Regions from separate parts of the Pseudoalteromonas sp. SCSIO_11900 genome, predicted to be linked through region 2. Evidence: predicted binding sites of a transcription regulator. Region 2 holds the regulator's gene; the other holds the start of a gene.
The links. Region 2 encodes FliA, which starts transcription of late flagellar genes. Its sites were predicted from a motif close to CTAAAGNTNNNNNNNNNNNNGCCGATA; they were not measured.

Region 1 (9,248 bases), 1.1 Mb from region 2:
GGCTTTTGTAAAAGAAAGTAGTTTTACTCAGTGCCTAGCTTTGCAGTAGCGGCGCTTAATTTATCTAAGTTTTCAAACATGGTGTTAGTGTAATCAACCAGTTTATCTATTTCTTGTTGATCTTGATTTAGCCATTGAATGATACCTGATAGCTGGCTTTCTAATCCTAGGGTGTGCGCTTTAGAGTAAGCCGATTTTAGATCATCATTAAAAGGGGCAACACTTTCGGCAATGGCTTTTTCTGATGTTGGCTTAATTTGTTCATACTCTTTAATGGCAGCAACGGTTTTGCTTTGACGTAAGTCCATTGAGAATGCCACCAGCTGTTCATTCCCTAAACTGAGTTCTTGGGCTTGTTCAAATGCTTTGTCTAAATCGCCACTGAAAAAGGTTTTACTGACATCTTGTAACTCTGCCATTAAATCATTTATGGCTTGCTGCTCGTCTTCATTAAGCTCACCATTTACTGACATCGAGAAAGAGAGCTCACGGGATTCAGAAAATTGCGTACTAAATGATTGTGAATCATCTGTTTGTTGATAGCGACTAGATGATTGCGATTGATAAGCATCTGCAAAGCTAATACTCACCTCATCACCTTCTGCTGTGGTGAATGTGTAATCAGCACTATTGCTTAAACTTACATATTGCGCCTGACTTACAGTTACGCTTGCAGGTTGTGGGTTAAATAAGTTCTGCTCAAATTTATCGAGGCCACTAAAGATACCCTCTTTAGATTTATCAATACCCTCTTCAAGTTCTTGATTAAATACGCCCATGCCTTTTAGTTCATCCACAGCCTCATCAACACCCGTTTGCACTCCTTTACGTGCCTGATTTAGCATATCTTGCAGTTTGTCGTTATCGGCACCATTGGCTTTGGCTTTTTTTACCGAGCTTGTAACAAAGTCTAAAACATTTTTTACGACTTCATTAAAATCAAACAGTGGTTTGTCTTTTTTCGCTTCAGCAACCGGCAAACCTAATTCTTTTGCCATTTTGTCACCCAATACGGCAGCAGCCAGTTCTTTTCCTCGTTGCTGATAACTAGTTGGTGGCGAGTCTATTTTAGGCTGTGGCATTGCTTGTTTAGTATTGTATTTATTGGCATTGCTGTTTGGAACAAAACTAAAGTTACCTATTTTCATGAGAGGACTCCTATTTAGACTTACTCTTATATCGGCCAAGAAAGCCTATGCTGTAGTAAAATGCTCAAAAAAAGCTCACTATATTTGATCAAAACTAGACAAATACGCTTCGCCCCCTACAATAGCGCCGATAAACAGATCTCAACGATAAGGTTATACCGTTAATGGCAGTTATAAATATAGATACCACGCAATACGATGTACAATTAAATGAAAAAGAGCAGCGTATTACAGAGCAATTCCAACGTTTTGGTGTAAAACAGTTAGAAGTATTTAGCTCTGAGCCCATTAACTACCGCCAACGTGCAGAATTTAGAGTATGGCACGATGGTGACGATCTGTTTCATATTATGTTTGATCAACAAACAAAAGATAAAATACGTGTTGATACCTTTGACCCTGCAGCTCCTTTAGTAGGTGAAGTTATGCAGGTGATGATTGAAAATTTAAAAGGCTGCGAAGTACTGCGTCGTAAATTATTTCAAATAGATTATTTATCAACCCTCAGTGGTGAAATTTTAGTGAGCTTGCTATATCACAAGCCACTTGATGAACACTGGTTAACTGAGATCAATGCCTTAAAAGAAAAACTAAGTAGCCAGTACAAAATTGACTTTATTGGCCGTGCACGTAAGCAAAAAGAAAAATTGGGCGATGACTTTGTTACTGAGCGCTTAATGGTGAATGGCCAAGAGCTAATCTATCAGCAGGTAGAAAATAGCTTTACTCAGCCTAATGCGAAGGTGAATATTAAAATGTTAGAGTGGGCACAAGAGTTATGTAAACCACTAAACAATGATTTACTAGAGCTGTATTGTGGTAACGGAAACTTTTCAATTGCACTTGCAGGCTCATTTAATAAAGTGCTGGCAACAGAAATATCAAAATCGTCTGTGCATTCAGCGCAATATAATATTGCTCAAAACAAAGTAACTAACTTAGATATTATTCGCATGTCGAGCGAAGAGTTTACTCAGGCAATGAAAGGCGAGCGTACTTTCTCTCGCCTAGATGGCATTGACTTGAGTAGTTACAACTGCCAAACCATCTTAGTCGACCCGCCTAGAGCAGGCATGGACACGCTTACGTGTGACTTAGTTGCTAACTATGAGAATATTATTTATATATCATGTAACCCAGACACATTAGAGCGCGACCTTGATCACTTAACGCAAACCCACGAGGTTAAGCGCTTTGCAATATTTGATCAGTTCCCTTATACACACCACATTGAATCTGGTGTGTTTTTACAACGTAAATAAAAAAGCATTAAACAGCGCACGTTGTAAAAATAAAAAAGCTCCTTAAGGAGCTTTTTTATTTAACCAAACTACTTATTTATTTGCTAAGTAATTAATGAGTGCGCTTACATCTTCTGGCGATGAAATGCCTGACTCACCACCTAGGTTAAGCTTGTATTTACCATTAACGATAAACGTAGGAACGCCACGAAGCGCCCCTTTGCCTTTAAAGTAATCTTGGTCACGTTTCATTTTAGAGCTAAGTGTACGTACCGAGAAGCTTTCAAATAATTTATCAAACTTGTCGCCATCTACGCCTTGCGCTAAGAATACGTCTTTTACATCTGCCAACTCATTAAATCGTGCACGCTTTGCATGGATATGATCAAACATCGCTGAAATAATTTTATCTTTTTGAGGTAGTACTTCAGCTGTAGCTAATGCTTGGCTGATCATGGTTTGATGTTCTGGGTCACGTACACCCACAAAATCTACATGGCTTTTCTTAAACTTTACGTTTTTATCTAGCTTAGGTTTGATCTCGGCCAGCAGTGGTTCCATGTTATTACATGCAGGACAGTAAAAAGAGAAAAACTCTTTTACTTCTGGTTTTCTGGTTGCACGATCAGAGACGACATCGTAATGCACGCCCTCTTCGTAAGTGGCAGCAAAACTGGTTGCAGCTAAAGGGAGTAATACAGCAAGTAACCCTGCTTTAACTAATTTGATCATTATTATGGTGCTCCAAAAATTATAGTTTTAGTAAAAAGCTAATTAACTCATCAAGTTCTTGTTGGCTCTTGATTGTATTAATATTGATTTTATATTTGTCATTTACGATAAATGTAGGTACGCCAGTTAATGCGCCAAGCTCAGAATATTTATTCTGCTTATCTTGCATGGCACGTTCAGCTGCTATGATAGGCAAACTAGCAATATCATTATCAAATGTACTGTTATCAATTGCGTTAAGCTCTAATAACTTCTTAACGTCTTTAATTTCTGTTAATGGTGCACGCTGAATATGGATGCTTTTAAAAATTTGCGCTGTTACTGCTTCGGCTTGACCATGCTTTTTTGCGATTAAGTAAGCAAAGCTTAAATTACTTTGCGCTTGTGGTGAAACGCCTCCCAAAAAGTTGACATGATTTTTTACAAATTCAGCCCCTTCAGGTAAGTTTTCTGCAATCCCTTTGGCTACCGGCTCAAATTTAAAACAATGTGGGCAATAGAAAGAGAAAAACTCGGTTACATTCGGGGTTTTACTTTTTTCAACATCAATTACAGTGTATTGATTACCCGCTTCAAAGTTAGCAGCTAATGCTGCAAAAGGTAAACATAGGATCAGTAAACTTAGTTTTAATTTTTTAAGCATGAATATCTCGTTATACTTCTTTTAAAATAAAAATATTATGGCAATAATTTTAACGGAGCTTCTTGCAAAGCTGCAAACTGCTCTTTAAGCGCTAAAATTTGTTGCTCCCAGTATTTGTCATCTGCAAACCATGAAAAGTTCCGTACAAAAGCAGGATCACTCCAACGTTTTGCAACCCACCCCATGTAATGAATCATACGCATAGCGCGAAGCGGTTCGATCAGCTTAAGTTGTGAGTGATCAAAATCGCAAAACTCTTCATATGCATTCACTAAAGTGTCTAACTGTAACAGCTGTGTTTGTCGATCGCCACTGAGCATCATCCATAAATCTTGAATTGCAGGACCTTGACGGCTATCGTCTAAGTCAACAAACATTAATGCATCTCCTGCCCATAGGATATTACCAGCATGGCAGTCACCATGTAAGCGAATGCCTTCTACATTTTTATATTGCTGTTGAGTTTGAGCAATGACTAAATCTAAAATAGTGTAAAAGGAAGTCTCTAATCCCATAGGGACTAACTTACTTTTTTGTAAATGAACTTTAGCTGTATCTAAATATTCATCACAGGTAACGGTCGGTCTTTGGGTAAAGGGTTTCGTTTTGGCTACTTGATGCATACGACCGATTAAACGCCCGAGCACATCGAGTTGATCTAAATTGTCCACCTCAAATAAACGCCCGCCTACACTTGGGAACAAAGTAAATAAATACCCTTGATGTTCAAACAAGCTTTGCCCATTGTGTTTTATTGGCGCCACCACCGGTACTTCAGCGGCGGCTAGTTCAAAAGCAAAGTCATGCTCTTCTTGAATTTGCGCTTTGCTCCAGCGCTCAGGGCGATAAAACTTAACGACGTAACGCTTTGCACCCTCGGCCACAAATTGATACACCCGATTCTCGTAGCTATTTAGCGCTAACAACCCTGACTCAGCATAAATATCCACGCTTTCTATGGCATCCAAAATAAGATCTGGGGTTAAGTCAATAAAGCTAAATTTACTCATATACTTCTTATATAAAAAGAAAAGCGGGAATATCCCGCTTTTTCGTTAATAACAGTACTCGTTTGCCTTTAATAAAGCGACTTATCGTGCTTTAAAAAAGTTGCTTGGCTGCGATATTTTATTATCGGGCTCGTTTATTGGCGACAACACAAAGTTAAACTCGGTCATTGGCGCTTTTAAATCATAAGGGTCCATTACCAGTGATAGCGGTACATTATGCGATTCACCAGCGTTTACTGTAAAGGTAGTATCACCTAAGTATTTATAATTATCTAACCCGGTTACATCAATAGAGAATGTTTGCTCGTATTGTGCTTTGTTAATTACTTTTAAGGTGTAGGTGTTTTCAACTAAACCATTAAAATCGACACGATACAACTGATTGCGGTCGCGAATAATATCAAAGTCCATGGTTTTACGCATGGCGATATTAGCAACCAGCGCACCGGTAAGTAAGATTAAAATAACACTGTAACCAATCAGCTTTGGACGCAGCGGATGGGTTTTATTCTCTGGTGTTTCTAAATTACGCTCGGTGGTGTAAGAGATAAGGCCCCGAGGGTAATTCATTTTATCCATTACGCCGTCACAGGCATCAATACAAGCACCACAATTTATACACTCATATTGCAGACCATTACGAATATCGATCCCGGTTGGGCAAACCTGCACACACAAGTTACAGTCAATACAGTCACCTAAACCCAACTCTTTTGGGTCTTGTTTACGCGAACGTGGCCCGCGGTTTTCACCACGCGCTTCATCGTAGCTTACAGTAAAGGTGTCTTTATCAAACATTGCTGACTGAAAACGTGAGTATGGGCATATATGTAAACACATAATTTCGCGCATCCAACCCGCATTACCATAAGTACAAATAGTAAATACAATAATACTAACTAAGGCATAACCGCCCACATTAAAGGTAACAAATTCAGGCAGTAGTTCGCGAATAGGCGTGAAGTAACCAACAAACGTTAACGCAGTATATAAAGAAAATAATACCCAACTAGTGTGCTTAGCTGTTTTACGCCAGAACTTGTCAAAATCCATCGGCCGTTGATCTAACTTTTTACGTTGGTTAGCGCTGCCCTCAAACTTTTCTTCAAACCAAATAAAAATGAAGGTCCATACTGTTTGCGGACATGTATAGCCACACCACACTCGACCATAAAATGTGGTAACCAGAAATAAGGCAAACGCTGCTAGCATAAATATAAATGCAAGAATGGTGAAATCTTGTGGCCACAGGGTTAAGCCAAAAATATTAAATTTTTGCTCCATTAGCTCAAATAAAACAGCTTGTTGACCGTTAAAGTTGATCCATGGCAATAACATAAACGCCAGCATGCCTAAAAAGCCAATACGTTGTCTTAGTAATTGATGGAGCCCTGAAACAGCACGCACATAAATACGGTTGCGTGGGTTAAATCTATCTTCTTGTCGGCTCAGATCGGGTTTTTGGATCTTAACCTCTGTTGGTATGTTTTTTACTTTAATTTGCTTATCCATTGAAGTTCCTCAACGCCGCTAGGAAATAAAAATTCAGCAATCTTTTTGTACTTTTCGCCTAAGTGTAGCAACTTACATGCTAAACATAATACGCTTTAGGTCGCACTTGTATACTTTCAGATATTTCAGAAATATCTAATTACTCCCCTTATTATACGCATATTGGCTAAAATTACTGACTAGATTGCTAATAATTTATTCAACTTGTGACTTGCTTTTAAGGTGTATTTTATTACACTTGCCGGCTACTAACGTGTTGTTTGGATCAAGGTTTGTGTATTTATGAAGAAATTTTTTATACTAGTGGTTGTGATCCTAGCATTTTTTACCATTGATCACCCCTTGGTAAAAGAGCCTCGTGAGCGCTTACTCGGTGATGGTATAGACTTGTTAAGCAGCACAACTAAAGTTGATCGTTTTCCTGTCGCAACCATGACAAGAAACAAAATCAATAAACAGTTAGCACTTTCAAGATCCGAAGAAGACTATATTAATAAAACGTTTACCAATGATGAGTCAGTAAAGTTGTTTGAACTACGCTATTGTCGTCAAGGCGATCTAAACCTTTACTTTTATTCAGAACGTTTAACAACGGTATGTCGCATTATCAAAGAGTCATTAGCGCAATCGAGAGTGAAATAATGGATTTTTCTGGATTAAATAAAAAAGCAAGTAACTCATTTCACAAACATCGCACTATGCTTAAGCAGTTGGCACAAGGTAAAACAATTAAATGTGAGCATTGCCAGGGTGTATTAACGTTAAATTTAGCCACCAGCGAACCTGGTAAGGGAGTAATACAGTGCAAACAAGGTTGCACTGATATTGAATTAGAGATTGGCGCTTAAGGCTTTACCTACTTATTCATCCCACCCTTCATCGGTATACAAACCACTATTAAGCGCGACAATTTCTATAAGTTCAGCAAAACCTAACGCAAAGTCGCCCATTAATTCATACTGCTGCGCACACAAATGTAATTCATCGATATTATTTTGCTGTGCAATCTGTGCAATCGTTGGTTTATCTAATGCAAAAAAGCTAAGAGTCGCCTGTGCACTTTCAAGCGCTTGCTTGTATTGAATATCTAGTTGCTCACTCTGAAGTAACTTATGAGTATACGTTTGGCTTGCAGTTAAAAAACCTGCAGACCACTGCTGACAAAACTCAAGGTCAAACTCAGCGGGTAACTTATAACCAAGTTCAAATACTTGTTCACTTACTTGGTGATGTAATGCCATAAACAAAAACAACATGTCTTCATCAAGGTCATTCGCGGTATTAGGTAGAATTTGCTCTAACCATTGATGTACTTCTAATGGCTCAGGTGAACAAATAGTGCCAAATAAGTAACCTTGGCTTTGAATAAGGCTCATAGCGCCAGGCTGGGTAGTTAAAAACTCGCTGAGCAGCTTGGCGTGCTGCTCAGTAAACTGAGGTATTTGCATTAAAACTCTTTTTTGTAAAATATTAAAATTTAAGTGGATACCGACCTTGGTTATCTGGTCTACCTAAAAACTTCACCGCGTCATGGACTTCTTTCGGTAAAGTGAGATCAGGTTTAACATATCCCGCTACTTTAAAATCAAAATTGGCTTTTAGTGTAGCATCAGCCTCTAACCCTAATCTATTATTTGGCTCGATAAGTATGGCTACATCGCCCGACTTACAACTTAGTTTACCGCTTAAATCGCCTATATTAAACCAGCCAGCTAGTCCTTGCACATCAATATCAGGGCTGGCTATTTCACCTTGTAATGATTGGCAATAAGGAGCGCCTGAAACATACTCATCGAGCTCTAAAATAACGCGTCCTTTAGCAGTAACCGGTAACGGTAAATCAATGCGCTGCATAGCGCGCTCAACCGTTGAACGCACTACAGTATCAGTTATTCTAAGTTCATCATTTGTAAGAGAATAACTAATATCTGCATACCCAGAAATGTCATCACGTTCGCGAGGATTACCAAAACGTAAGTTAGTATTCACTTGAGCTTTAAAGATTGACCAGCCTGATATATCCCAACGTACATTATTCAACTGTTCACCTTGAAAGCGAAGCTGCATTATTTGACCTTGCCATAGCGTACCAAAAGTTTGCCCTACCTCTAACTGCGCAGGTAAGTAAGGTTTAGCAAAATTTAAAGCCACTGCAGCGGGCAATTTTATAACGCTAAAAACAAGAAAGCTAATTACAAAAACGATGGATAAAATTATTATTTTTTTCATTAACTACTTCTCTAATACTAAACGGCTAACGCGTACATAACCGGATTTGTCATCTTGGCTTAAATCTAAATTTTCTACGCTTAAACCATGCTGATTAACCAGCTCGTCAATCCATTGGATTAATTGATTAAACTCCACTGAGTCGAGTGTTAAACGAAGTGAATTATCATTTGGCTGCATTTTACTAATATTAATGCTGTAACGACCGCGCGTATTATTCACTATTTGGCTGAGGTTTTGATTGCTCACCGCTTGCGCTTTTCCTGCTGCTTTAAGTTTAACGATACTGTCGTCTACCCATGCTAGCAATTCTTGTTGTTTTATTTGTGATTGTTGCGCATTTTCTATTGCCGTATTTAAGGGTCTAAATATACCCATTACCAAAACAAAAATAATAAATACACCACCCGCAACCATTATTAACTGCTGCTCTTGTTCTTTTAATGAACCCCAATATTTCATGAACTGTTGCTTCATTGTGCACCTCGCAGTCTAATTTCGCCGACGATATAATCACCATCATTATTTAACGACCCCTGCTCAACAGTCACACCTTGCTGCTCAAGAATGGCTTTAACCTTACCAAAGGTTTGAAAGTCTTTTGCACGAGCACGAATACGTAATTCATTACGGCGCTTATCAAAACGTAAGGTTTGCGGTGTAAATTCGCTCACTTGTGAAAATACACTCACCAGCTTGCTGGTTAAATCTAAAAAGCCAGCATCGCTCGTAC
Region 2 (9,248 bases):
GCAAAAAACGTACCTGCTCGAATAAAAATGGGCTTGGCTGTAGTGGTCACCTTCTTAGTTGTTCCTGTTCTTCCTGCTGCTACATTTACTAATTTATTTTCTTTTGAAATGGTTTTAGTGGTCCTACAACAAATGCTGATTGGCGTTGCGATTGGTTTTGCATCCACACTACTGCTCAATACATTTGTGTTAGCCGGGCAAATCCTTGCTATGCAAACCGGTTTAGGTTTTGCGTCAGTTGTTGACCCCTCAAATGGAATGAGTGTGCCTGCTGTAGGGCAGTTCTACCTCATTTTAGCTACCTTGTTATTTTTTGTATTTAATGGCCACTTAATGATGATTCAAATGGTGGTACATAGTTTTCAGGTACTGCCAATTGATGGTAATTGGTGGGCGGTTGATCATTATTGGGACATAGTGACATGGGGTGGTTGGATGTTTACCACTGCATTAGTGCTGTCATTAGCACCATTAACCGCCATGCTTGTAATTAATATGTCATTTGGCATCATGACCCGTGCTGCCCCACAGTTAAATATCTTCTCTATAGGCTTTCCGTTTACCTTAGTGGCAGGGCTCGTTATTATTTGGGCAACGCTTGGTAACTTTGTCACTCAGTTTGAGTTCCAATGGCTAAAAATGGTTGAGCTGATGTGTACTCTAGTTGGTTGTTCCCCTTAGGAGAGCGTAATGGCTGAAGATTCCGGACAAGAAAAAACCGAAGAACCCACCCCAAAAAAAGTTGATGATGCTAAAAAGAAAGGCCAAATAGCGCGTTCTAAAGAGTTAGGTACCATGTTTGTACTTATTTTTTCTGCTATTTCTCTATTAATGTACGGCCCTGAAATTGGCAAAGGCTTGTACCGAATTATGGGCAGAATGCTTAGTCTTAATCGCAATGAAACCTACGACACCACAAAAATGTTTGCGGTGTGGGGGGAGGTGGCCGATGTACTGTTATTTCCTATGTCGATGTTTGTACTTATTATTGTACTAGCTGCGTTTATTGGTAACACCATGCTTGGCGGCTTTAATTTTAGCTGGCAGGCAGCTGCGCCCAAAGCCAGTAAAATGTCGCCAATGAAAGGTTTTACTCGGATGTTTGGCCCGCAAGCAGCTATTGAACTACTTAAGTCATTATTAAAGTTTGGCCTAGTGGCGACCTTCGCTATCTTTTTAATTAATGTTTATTTTGATGAAATATTACATTTGAGTATAGAAAGTGCGCCGGGCAATATCGTGCATGCTTTAGAAATATTAGCCTGGATGTTTTTAGGGTTATCTTGCACCTTAATTATTATTGCAGCTATTGATGCGCCATTTCAAAGTTATAGCCATAACAAACAGCTTAAAATGACGATGCAAGAAGTAAAAGATGAATATAAAAACTCTGAGGGTGATCCGCAAATCAAAGCGCGTATCAGGCAAACCCAACGTCAAATGTCGCAAAAGAGAATGATGCAGGATGTTCCTGATGCCGATGTTATTGTTACCAACCCTACTCATTACTCAGTGGCTTTAAAATACGACACAGAGCGAGCTGGAGCGCCTATTGTACTAGCCAAAGGTGTTGATGAGCTCGCTATGCAAATTCGTAAAATTGCTTTGGGTAATGAAGTGCCTATTGTTGAGTCGCCTACCTTAACGCGAGCGCTTTATCACACCGCTGAAGTGGGGGAGCAAATTCCCGATCAGCTCTTTACTGCAGTTGCACAAGTGCTTGCCTATGTATTTCAGCTTAAACGGTTTAAAAAAGGCCGTGGAAAACGCCCTGTTGCGCTTAATAAAAAGCTACCTATCCCCGACGAATTTAAGTATTAACCGCTAACCAACTAACTTGGAATAGTTATTGCAATTTCAGCGTAGTGTCAATTTTTTGAAATTGTAGAGTTATGGAATTTAAAGCGGTATTACAACAACTTAATAAAGATAAAAAAGAATATGCAAAGGGTGTTGGTACACCGCTTTTAGTCTTAGCTGCGCTTGGCATGGTTATATTACCACTGCCTCCATTTCTGCTTGATATATTATTTTCGTTTAATATCGCGCTCGCATTAGTTGTATTACTGGTCACTGTATACACCATGAAACCGCTTGAGTTTGGGATGTTCCCAGCGGTGCTGTTAATTGCAACCATAATGCGCTTAGCACTTAATGTAGCCAGTACTCGGGTGGTACTACTTGAGGGTCATAACGGTGGTGATGCTGCTGGTAAAGTCATTGAAGCATTTGGCTCGGTGGTGATTGGTGGTAACTACGCCGTGGGTTTAGTGGTGTTTTTAATTCTGATCATCATTAACTTTGTGGTAATTACCAAAGGTGCAGGACGTATTTCAGAAGTATCAGCGCGTTTTACTCTAGATGCTATGCCAGGTAAGCAAATGGCCATAGATGCAGATATGAATGCTGGCTTTATTAGTGCGGAGCAAGCCAGAGAGCGTCGTGATGAAGTAACCCGTGAAGCTGACTTTTATGGTTCTATGGATGGTGCCAGTAAATTTGTAAAAGGCGATGCTATTGCTGGCATAGTCATTTTAGTGATCAATATTGTGGGTGGCTTATTTGTTGGCATGATCCAACATGATTTAAGTTTTTCACGCGCTATGGAAGTGTACACACTATTGACCATTGGTGATGGCTTAGTCGCGCAATTACCTTCATTACTACTTTCAATTGGTACTGCGATTGTTGTAACCCGTCAAAATGAATCGCACAATATGGGCGATCAGTTTAAGAAGCAATTAGGTAACGAAAAGTCATTATTTATTGCCTCTGGTATCCTCATCACTATGGGTTTAGTCCCAGGTATGCCGCATATTGCATTTTTAAGTTTAGGGGCGCTTTTAGGTTACCTTGCATACTACACCCAGCAAAACAAACTGAAATTAGCCGCAGCAGAAGCGGAAGAAGCCGAAAATGCGGCCTCAGGTACCGGAATTGCGGCTAAACAAGAGCAAAAAGAACTAGGTTGGGATGATGTTCAACAAGTTGATGTTATTGGCTTAGAAGTCGGTTACCGACTCATTCCTCTCGTTGACCAATCACAAGGTGGCGAGCTGTTAAACCGTATTAAAGGAGTGCGTAAAAAACTATCTCAAGAGCTGGGCTTTTTAGTGCCGCCGGTGCATATACGCGATAATCTAGAACTCGACCCAAATGCATACCGCATAACCATGATGGGTGTATCAAGTGGTGAGGGTGAGCTTAAACATGGTGATGAATTAGCGATTAACCCAGGCCAAGTATTTGGCCCGATCAAAGGCATTGAAACTAAAGATCCTGCGTTTGGTTTAGATGCAGTTTGGATAAAACCTGCTCAAAAAGATGAAGCACAGTCTTTAGGTTACACCGTAGTTGATTCAGCAACCGTTGTGGCCACTCATATTAGTCAGTTACTCACTAATAGCGCCGCATTATTACTCGGACATGAAGAAGTACAAAACTTATTAGATATGTTAGGTAAAAGTCACCCTCGCTTAGTTGAAGGGCTAGTACCTGAGGTATTACCACTAACCACCATCGTTAAAGTACTACAAAATTTATTAAATGAAGGGGTAGCAATACGAGATATGCGCTCAATTGTTCAAACCCTTGTTGAGTATGGCCCTCGTAGCCAAGACCCAGATGTATTAACGGCTGCAGTGAGAATATCGTTGCGTAGATTAATCGTTCAAGATGCTGTTGGTATGTCTTCTGAAATCCCTGTCATAACCTTGGCGCCTGAGTTGGAACAGATGTTGCATCAGTCACTTCAAAATGCAGGTGATGAAGGTGCCGGAATAGAACCAGGGCTTGCTGATAGACTTCAAACATCATTGAATGAAGCGCATCAAAATCAAGAAATGGCCGGTGAACCTTCAATATTGCTAACGTCAGGAATGTTACGCACTGTGTTATCTCGATTTGTTAAATACACCATTCCAGGATTGCGGGTGATGTCTTATCAAGAGATACCAGATGAAAGACAGATCAAGATTGTCAGCTCTGTAGGCCAACAATAAGATTTTAAAGGGGTTTGAATTATGAAAATTAAACGTTTTTTTGCTAAAGACATGCGCACTGCACTAAAAGAAGTCAAAGAAGAGTTGGGTGTTGATGCGGTTATTATGTCAAATAAAAAACTAGCTAATGGCGTTGAAATTGTTGCTGCAGTTGATTACGACAAAGCAGCGACAAAACCGCCAGAGCAGCCTCAAAGTCAACCTGCTGCAAGCGCTTCATTTGCACATACTGAGCAAAGTTCACATAATTTTGTTAAACCAGAACCGCAACGCGCTCAACCTAAGCCACAAGCAAAGGTTGCAGATAGCTTACAAGCCTTACTAGAGCGTCAGTCTCCACGTCCTCGTTCAGCAGAGCTTGCTTCAATGTTTTCACACTCTGGTATTGACACATCTGGCCACTATCAAGAACAAGAGCTTGTGCAATCACGACCTAAAAATATGTTTGAACGTGAACAAAGCGTGCCAGTGCGTCCTCGCACCCAAGCCGATAGCTTAGGTTTTGACGACTTAGACAGTGGCTTTGACGATTTAGATTCACCTAGCGCACCGGGTCAGCAAACAATGCATAAAGAATCCAGTGACATCAGCACAATGCGTGAAGAAATGAACGCAATTCGTCAACTATTAGAGCACCAAGTATCAGGTTTAATGCAGCAAGATATGGCACGTCGCGATCCGACCCGTGCATGTATGATTGACCGCTTAGTCGGTATGGGGATAGAGAAAAATGTTGCTGAGCAAATGGCATGTTTTGTACCAGACGATGTGTCTCGCCAACAAGGCTGGAAAGCTTTATTGAACATGGTTGAAGATCAAATGCAAACCACGAACAACGAAATACTTCGCCAAGGCGGTGTTTTTGCGTTAGTCGGGCCTACTGGCGTGGGTAAAACCACCACAGTTGCAAAACTGGCAGCATTGGGTGCACAAAAATACGGTGCCGATAAAGTAGCGCTTATTACTACCGATACCTACCGTATTGGTGCTTATGAGCAGCTAGCAACGTATGGTCGTATTATAGGTTGTGGCGTTAAACAAGTTAAAGATGCAAATGAATTAGCAGAAGTTTTATATCATTTACGAAATAAACGTCTAGTTTTAATTGATACAGCGGGAATGAGTCAACGTGATTTACGCTTAACCGAGCAGTTAAACACCTTGATGCGTAATCAGCGTGTTGATATACGTAGTTATTTAGTATTAAGTGCGACGGCGCAAATTAATGTATTGCAAGAAACAGTAAGGCACTTTAAAAAAGTACAGCTAAGTGGATGTATTTTTACTAAACTTGATGAGTCATTGAGTTTAGGTGAGATTATTAGTATTGCGATTCAAAATCGTCTCCCAATAGGGTATCTTACTAACGGTCAGCGAGTACCAGAAGATATTAGAGTGGCAAATGCCGAAAAACTAGTAAAAAAAGCTGAGCAATTGTATTTAAAAAGAATAAAAGCACAACAATCACGACACCAATCAGTGGCGTCGAGCACAGTAGAGATGTATGATTAACACAGTTTTAGATCAAGCAAGCGGCCTTCGCAAAATGAGCAAGAATAATAATAACGGCGTAAAAGTTATCGCTGTCACCGGCGGCAAAGGTGGAGTGGGTAAAACGAACGTATCCCTTAATACAGCAATCGCGTTAGGCCAACAAGGCAAACGTGTGCTTGTACTAGATGCTGATTTAGGATTAGCGAATTGTGATGTGATGCTTGGACTGCGCGTTGAGCGTAATTTATCTCATGTTTTATCGGGCGAATGTGAACTTGATGATATTTTAGTCGAAGGTCCCGCAGGCATAAAAATAGTGCCTGCAACATCGGGTTCGCAAAGTATGGTTGAGTTATCACCCTCAGAGCACGCTGGACTTATTCGTGCATTTAGTGAACTTAACACCGACTTTGATATTTTAATTGTTGATACCGCTGCGGGTATTTCCGATATGGTGCTGAGTTTTTCTCGCGCAGCGCAAGATGTGCTTGTGGTGGTATGTGATGAGCCTACATCAATTACCGATGCCTATGCTTTAATTAAAGTACTTAGCCGTGAGCACGGCGTTTATAAATTTAAAATTGTTGCCAATATGGTGCGCAGTTTACGCGAAGGGCAGGAATTGTTTGCAAAACTTTCAAAGGTTACCGACCGATTTTTAGATATATCAATGGAGTTGGTTGCAACGGTTCCATATGATGAAAATATGCGCAAATCAACGCGCCGCCAAAAAGTAATTGTTGAGATTTTTCCTGGGTCGCCTGCTGCAATTGCTTTTAAAACACTGGCTACAAAAATTGCTAAGTGGCCAACACCTAGCCAAGCCTCGGGTCATTTAGAGTTCTTCATTGAGAAACTAGTTAGTAACTAACAATGACAATACCGGTGAATAGAGTTATGGGATATCAGTCAACACAGAATTTAAATATGATTGTTGAAAAGCATGCCTCATTAGTCAAAAAAGTGGCGTGCCATTTAATTGCTCGTTTACCGGCCAGTGTGCAGCTAGATGATTTAATTCAATCGGGTATGATTGGTTTAATTGAAGCTTCAAAAAACTTTGATGCAAGCAAAGGTGCAAGCTTTGAAACCTTCGCCGGTATTCGTATTCGTGGTGCGATGATAGACGAAATGCGCCGAGGCGATTGGGTTCCACGTTCAGTTCACAGAAAAAGCCGTTTGGTTGCAGAGACTATTGTTGCGCTTGAGAACAGTTTAAACCGTGAACCTAAAGATAGTGAAGTTGCTGAAAAACTTGAAATTTCGCTAAATGAGTATCATCATATTTTAAACGATGTAAATGTAAGCAAAGTGTTAGGCATTGAAGACCTTGGTATAGATGACGATGTGATTACACCCCATGGCCAAGATTTAGCACTAGACAAACCGTTTAATAATGTTAAAAATGAACGGTTTAATGAGTCTTTACTCAGTGCAATAAAGTCGTTACCGGAGAAAGATGCAATGGTGCTTTCTTTGTACTATAACGATGAGATGAATTTAAAAGAAATTGGGCATATACTCGATGTAAGTGAATCGCGTGTAAGTCAGATACATGGTCAGGCGATGATTAAGCTTAAAGCAAAAATCAATGACTGGATAAACTAGAAGTAAGTAAATAAAGGTTCAGGCCTCACTGGAGGATGTTTTGGATAAAAACATTAAAATTCTTGTTGTTGATGATTTCTCAACAATGAGACGTATTATTAAAAATCTGTTGCGCGATTTAGGTTTTACCAATGTTCAAGAAGCAGATGACGGGTCAACTGCTTTGCCTATGTTGCAAAATCAAGCGTTTGATTTTGTTGTAACAGATTGGAATATGCCAGGCATGCAAGGTATTGATCTTTTAAGGGCAATTCGAGCGGATGAAAAATTAAAGCATATTCCTGTTTTAATGGTTACAGCAGAAGCTAAAAAAGAACAAATAATTGCTGCGGCCCAAGCAGGTGTTAATGGTTATATTGTTAAACCATTTACTGCAAGTACATTGAAAACTAAATTAGAAAAAGTGTTCGAACGCTTAGGTTAATGAGAGGGAGAGGCTTATGTCAGCACCTGCTGCGCCTCAGATTACTTTAGAACAAGCTCGCCAGTTAGTTGTTTTTTTAGAAAATGGTGAGCAAGATAAAGCGAATCAGTTAATTTTAGAAACAGCTTCACAAGAGCAATCACATTTATTTGCTGAGGTGGGAAAGTTGACTCGTCAACTGCACGAAGCTTTAAAAAGTTTCGAGTTAGACACGCGTTTAACAGACATTACCACTGATGCCATCCCTGACGCAAAAAAACGCCTTAACTATGTCATGGAAATGACAGAAAACGCAGCCAATAAGACAATGGATGCGGTTGAAGCAAGCTTACCATTAGCACAAGAAATCGCTGACGAAATAGCTGATATCAAGCCAACGTGGGATCGTTTAATGAACCGCGAAATAGAGCTTGGTGAGTTTAAATCACTTTGCCATAGTATTGATAAGTTTATGAGCAGTTCTCATCACAAAACCGATGAGTTACAAATGCTGATGACTAATGTGCTGATGGCTCAAGACTATCAAGATTTAACCGGTCAGGTTATTCGCCGTGTTATTGAACTTGTCCGTGAAGTTGAAGAAAGTTTAATTCACCTTTTAACTGCATTTGCAGCGCAAGGTGGTGAGGCTGAACCAACTGAACAACCAGAAAAAATAGAAGATCCCATTGTTGCACAAACACTAGCAGGTCCCGAAGGGCCTATTATTGATAAAGAATCGCGTAATGATGTTGTATCTGATCAAGATGAAGTTGATGATCTATTATCAAGTTTGGGCTTCTAATAGGGGAGTACTGCATGAGCTTTGAAGTCGATGAAGATATTTTACAAGACTTTTTAGTAGAGGCCGGAGAAATCCTTGAGCTTTTATCTGAACAGTTAGTAGAACTGGAAAACAATCCAGATGATACTGAGCTACTAAACGCAATATTTCGCGGTTTTCACACTGTAAAGGGTGGCGCTGGCTTTTTGGCTATGACAGAGCTTGTTGATGCATGTCATGGTGCTGAAAATGTGTTTGATTTACTGCGCCAAGGTGTAAGAACAGTTAACTCTGAATTAATGGATGTGATTTTACAAGCACTGGACACCATTAATGAAATGTTTGCCACGATTAAAAATCGTGACCAGCCAGAGCCTGCGGATCCAGAATTACTTGCTGTACTTCACAAACTTGGGCAGCCACCGACAGCAGAAGAGCTTGCCGGCGATTCTGTGGTTGAAGATATAGCTCCTGTGGAAACTCCATCGGTAGAGCCTGAACCAGTTGCAGAGCAACCGAGCAACGATGCTATAGAAGACCCGTTTGCTTTTGATGAATTATTTAGCGGCCCAGATAGCAGCAGTACTGAGTCTCAGGTTGATGAAATAACCGAAGACGAATTCGAAAGCCTACTTGATGAACTTCATGGAAAAGGGCAAGCCCCACAAGAAAAACAATCATCATCAAGTGACAATGATGTCAGTGGTGATATAACTGACGATGAATTCGAAAGCCTACTTGATGAACTTCATGGTGTAGGCAGCTTTGGCGAAGTGAGCCAAGCAACCTCAAGTACACCACAACAAACACCATCAGCTCCTTTGACTCCACCAAGTAACGAGCAAAGTTCGGGCGATAATGAAATAAGTGACGACGAGTTTGAAGCGTTACTTGATGAGCTTCATGGTAAAGGTGCACCTAAATCGATAGAAACACCGGCTCCTGTAAGTAAACCAGA

Region 1: BG00_RS02890 (DUF5610 domain-containing protein) is a predicted target of FliA. The motif match lies at 1,178-1,204, and genes of this name have one in related genera.

The regions. Positions count from the first base shown of each region.
Region 1 is NZ_KK070023.1:630,922-640,169, forward strand. Features, by position in the region: gene BG00_RS02890 (DUF5610 domain-containing protein) at 24-1,148, opposite strand; gene trmA (tRNA (uridine(54)-C5)-methyltransferase TrmA) at 1,313-2,410, shown strand; gene BG00_RS02900 (thiol:disulfide interchange protein DsbA/DsbL) at 2,483-3,121, opposite strand; gene BG00_RS02905 (thiol:disulfide interchange protein DsbA/DsbL) at 3,141-3,764, opposite strand; gene BG00_RS02910 (serine/threonine protein kinase) at 3,800-4,774, opposite strand; gene ccoG (cytochrome c oxidase accessory protein CcoG) at 4,856-6,286, opposite strand; gene BG00_RS02920 (hypothetical protein) at 6,569-6,928, shown strand; gene BG00_RS02925 (hypothetical protein) at 6,928-7,134, shown strand; gene BG00_RS02930 (UPF0149 family protein) at 7,147-7,734, opposite strand; gene BG00_RS02935 (type II secretion system protein N) at 7,757-8,515, opposite strand; gene gspM (type II secretion system protein GspM) at 8,519-8,992, opposite strand; gene gspL (type II secretion system protein GspL) at 8,989-9,248, opposite strand, start outside.
Region 2 is NZ_KK070023.1:1,716,377-1,725,624, forward strand. Features, by position in the region: gene fliR (flagellar biosynthetic protein FliR) at 1-681, shown strand, start outside; gene flhB (flagellar biosynthesis protein FlhB) at 691-1,821, shown strand; gene flhA (flagellar biosynthesis protein FlhA) at 1,893-4,001, shown strand; gene flhF (flagellar biosynthesis GTPase FlhF) at 4,023-5,513, shown strand; gene BG00_RS07975 (MinD/ParA family ATP-binding protein) at 5,506-6,366, shown strand; gene BG00_RS07980 (RNA polymerase sigma factor FliA) at 6,393-7,103, shown strand; gene cheY (chemotaxis response regulator CheY) at 7,144-7,527, shown strand; gene BG00_RS07990 (protein phosphatase CheZ) at 7,544-8,311, shown strand; gene BG00_RS07995 (chemotaxis protein CheA) at 8,326-9,248, shown strand, end outside.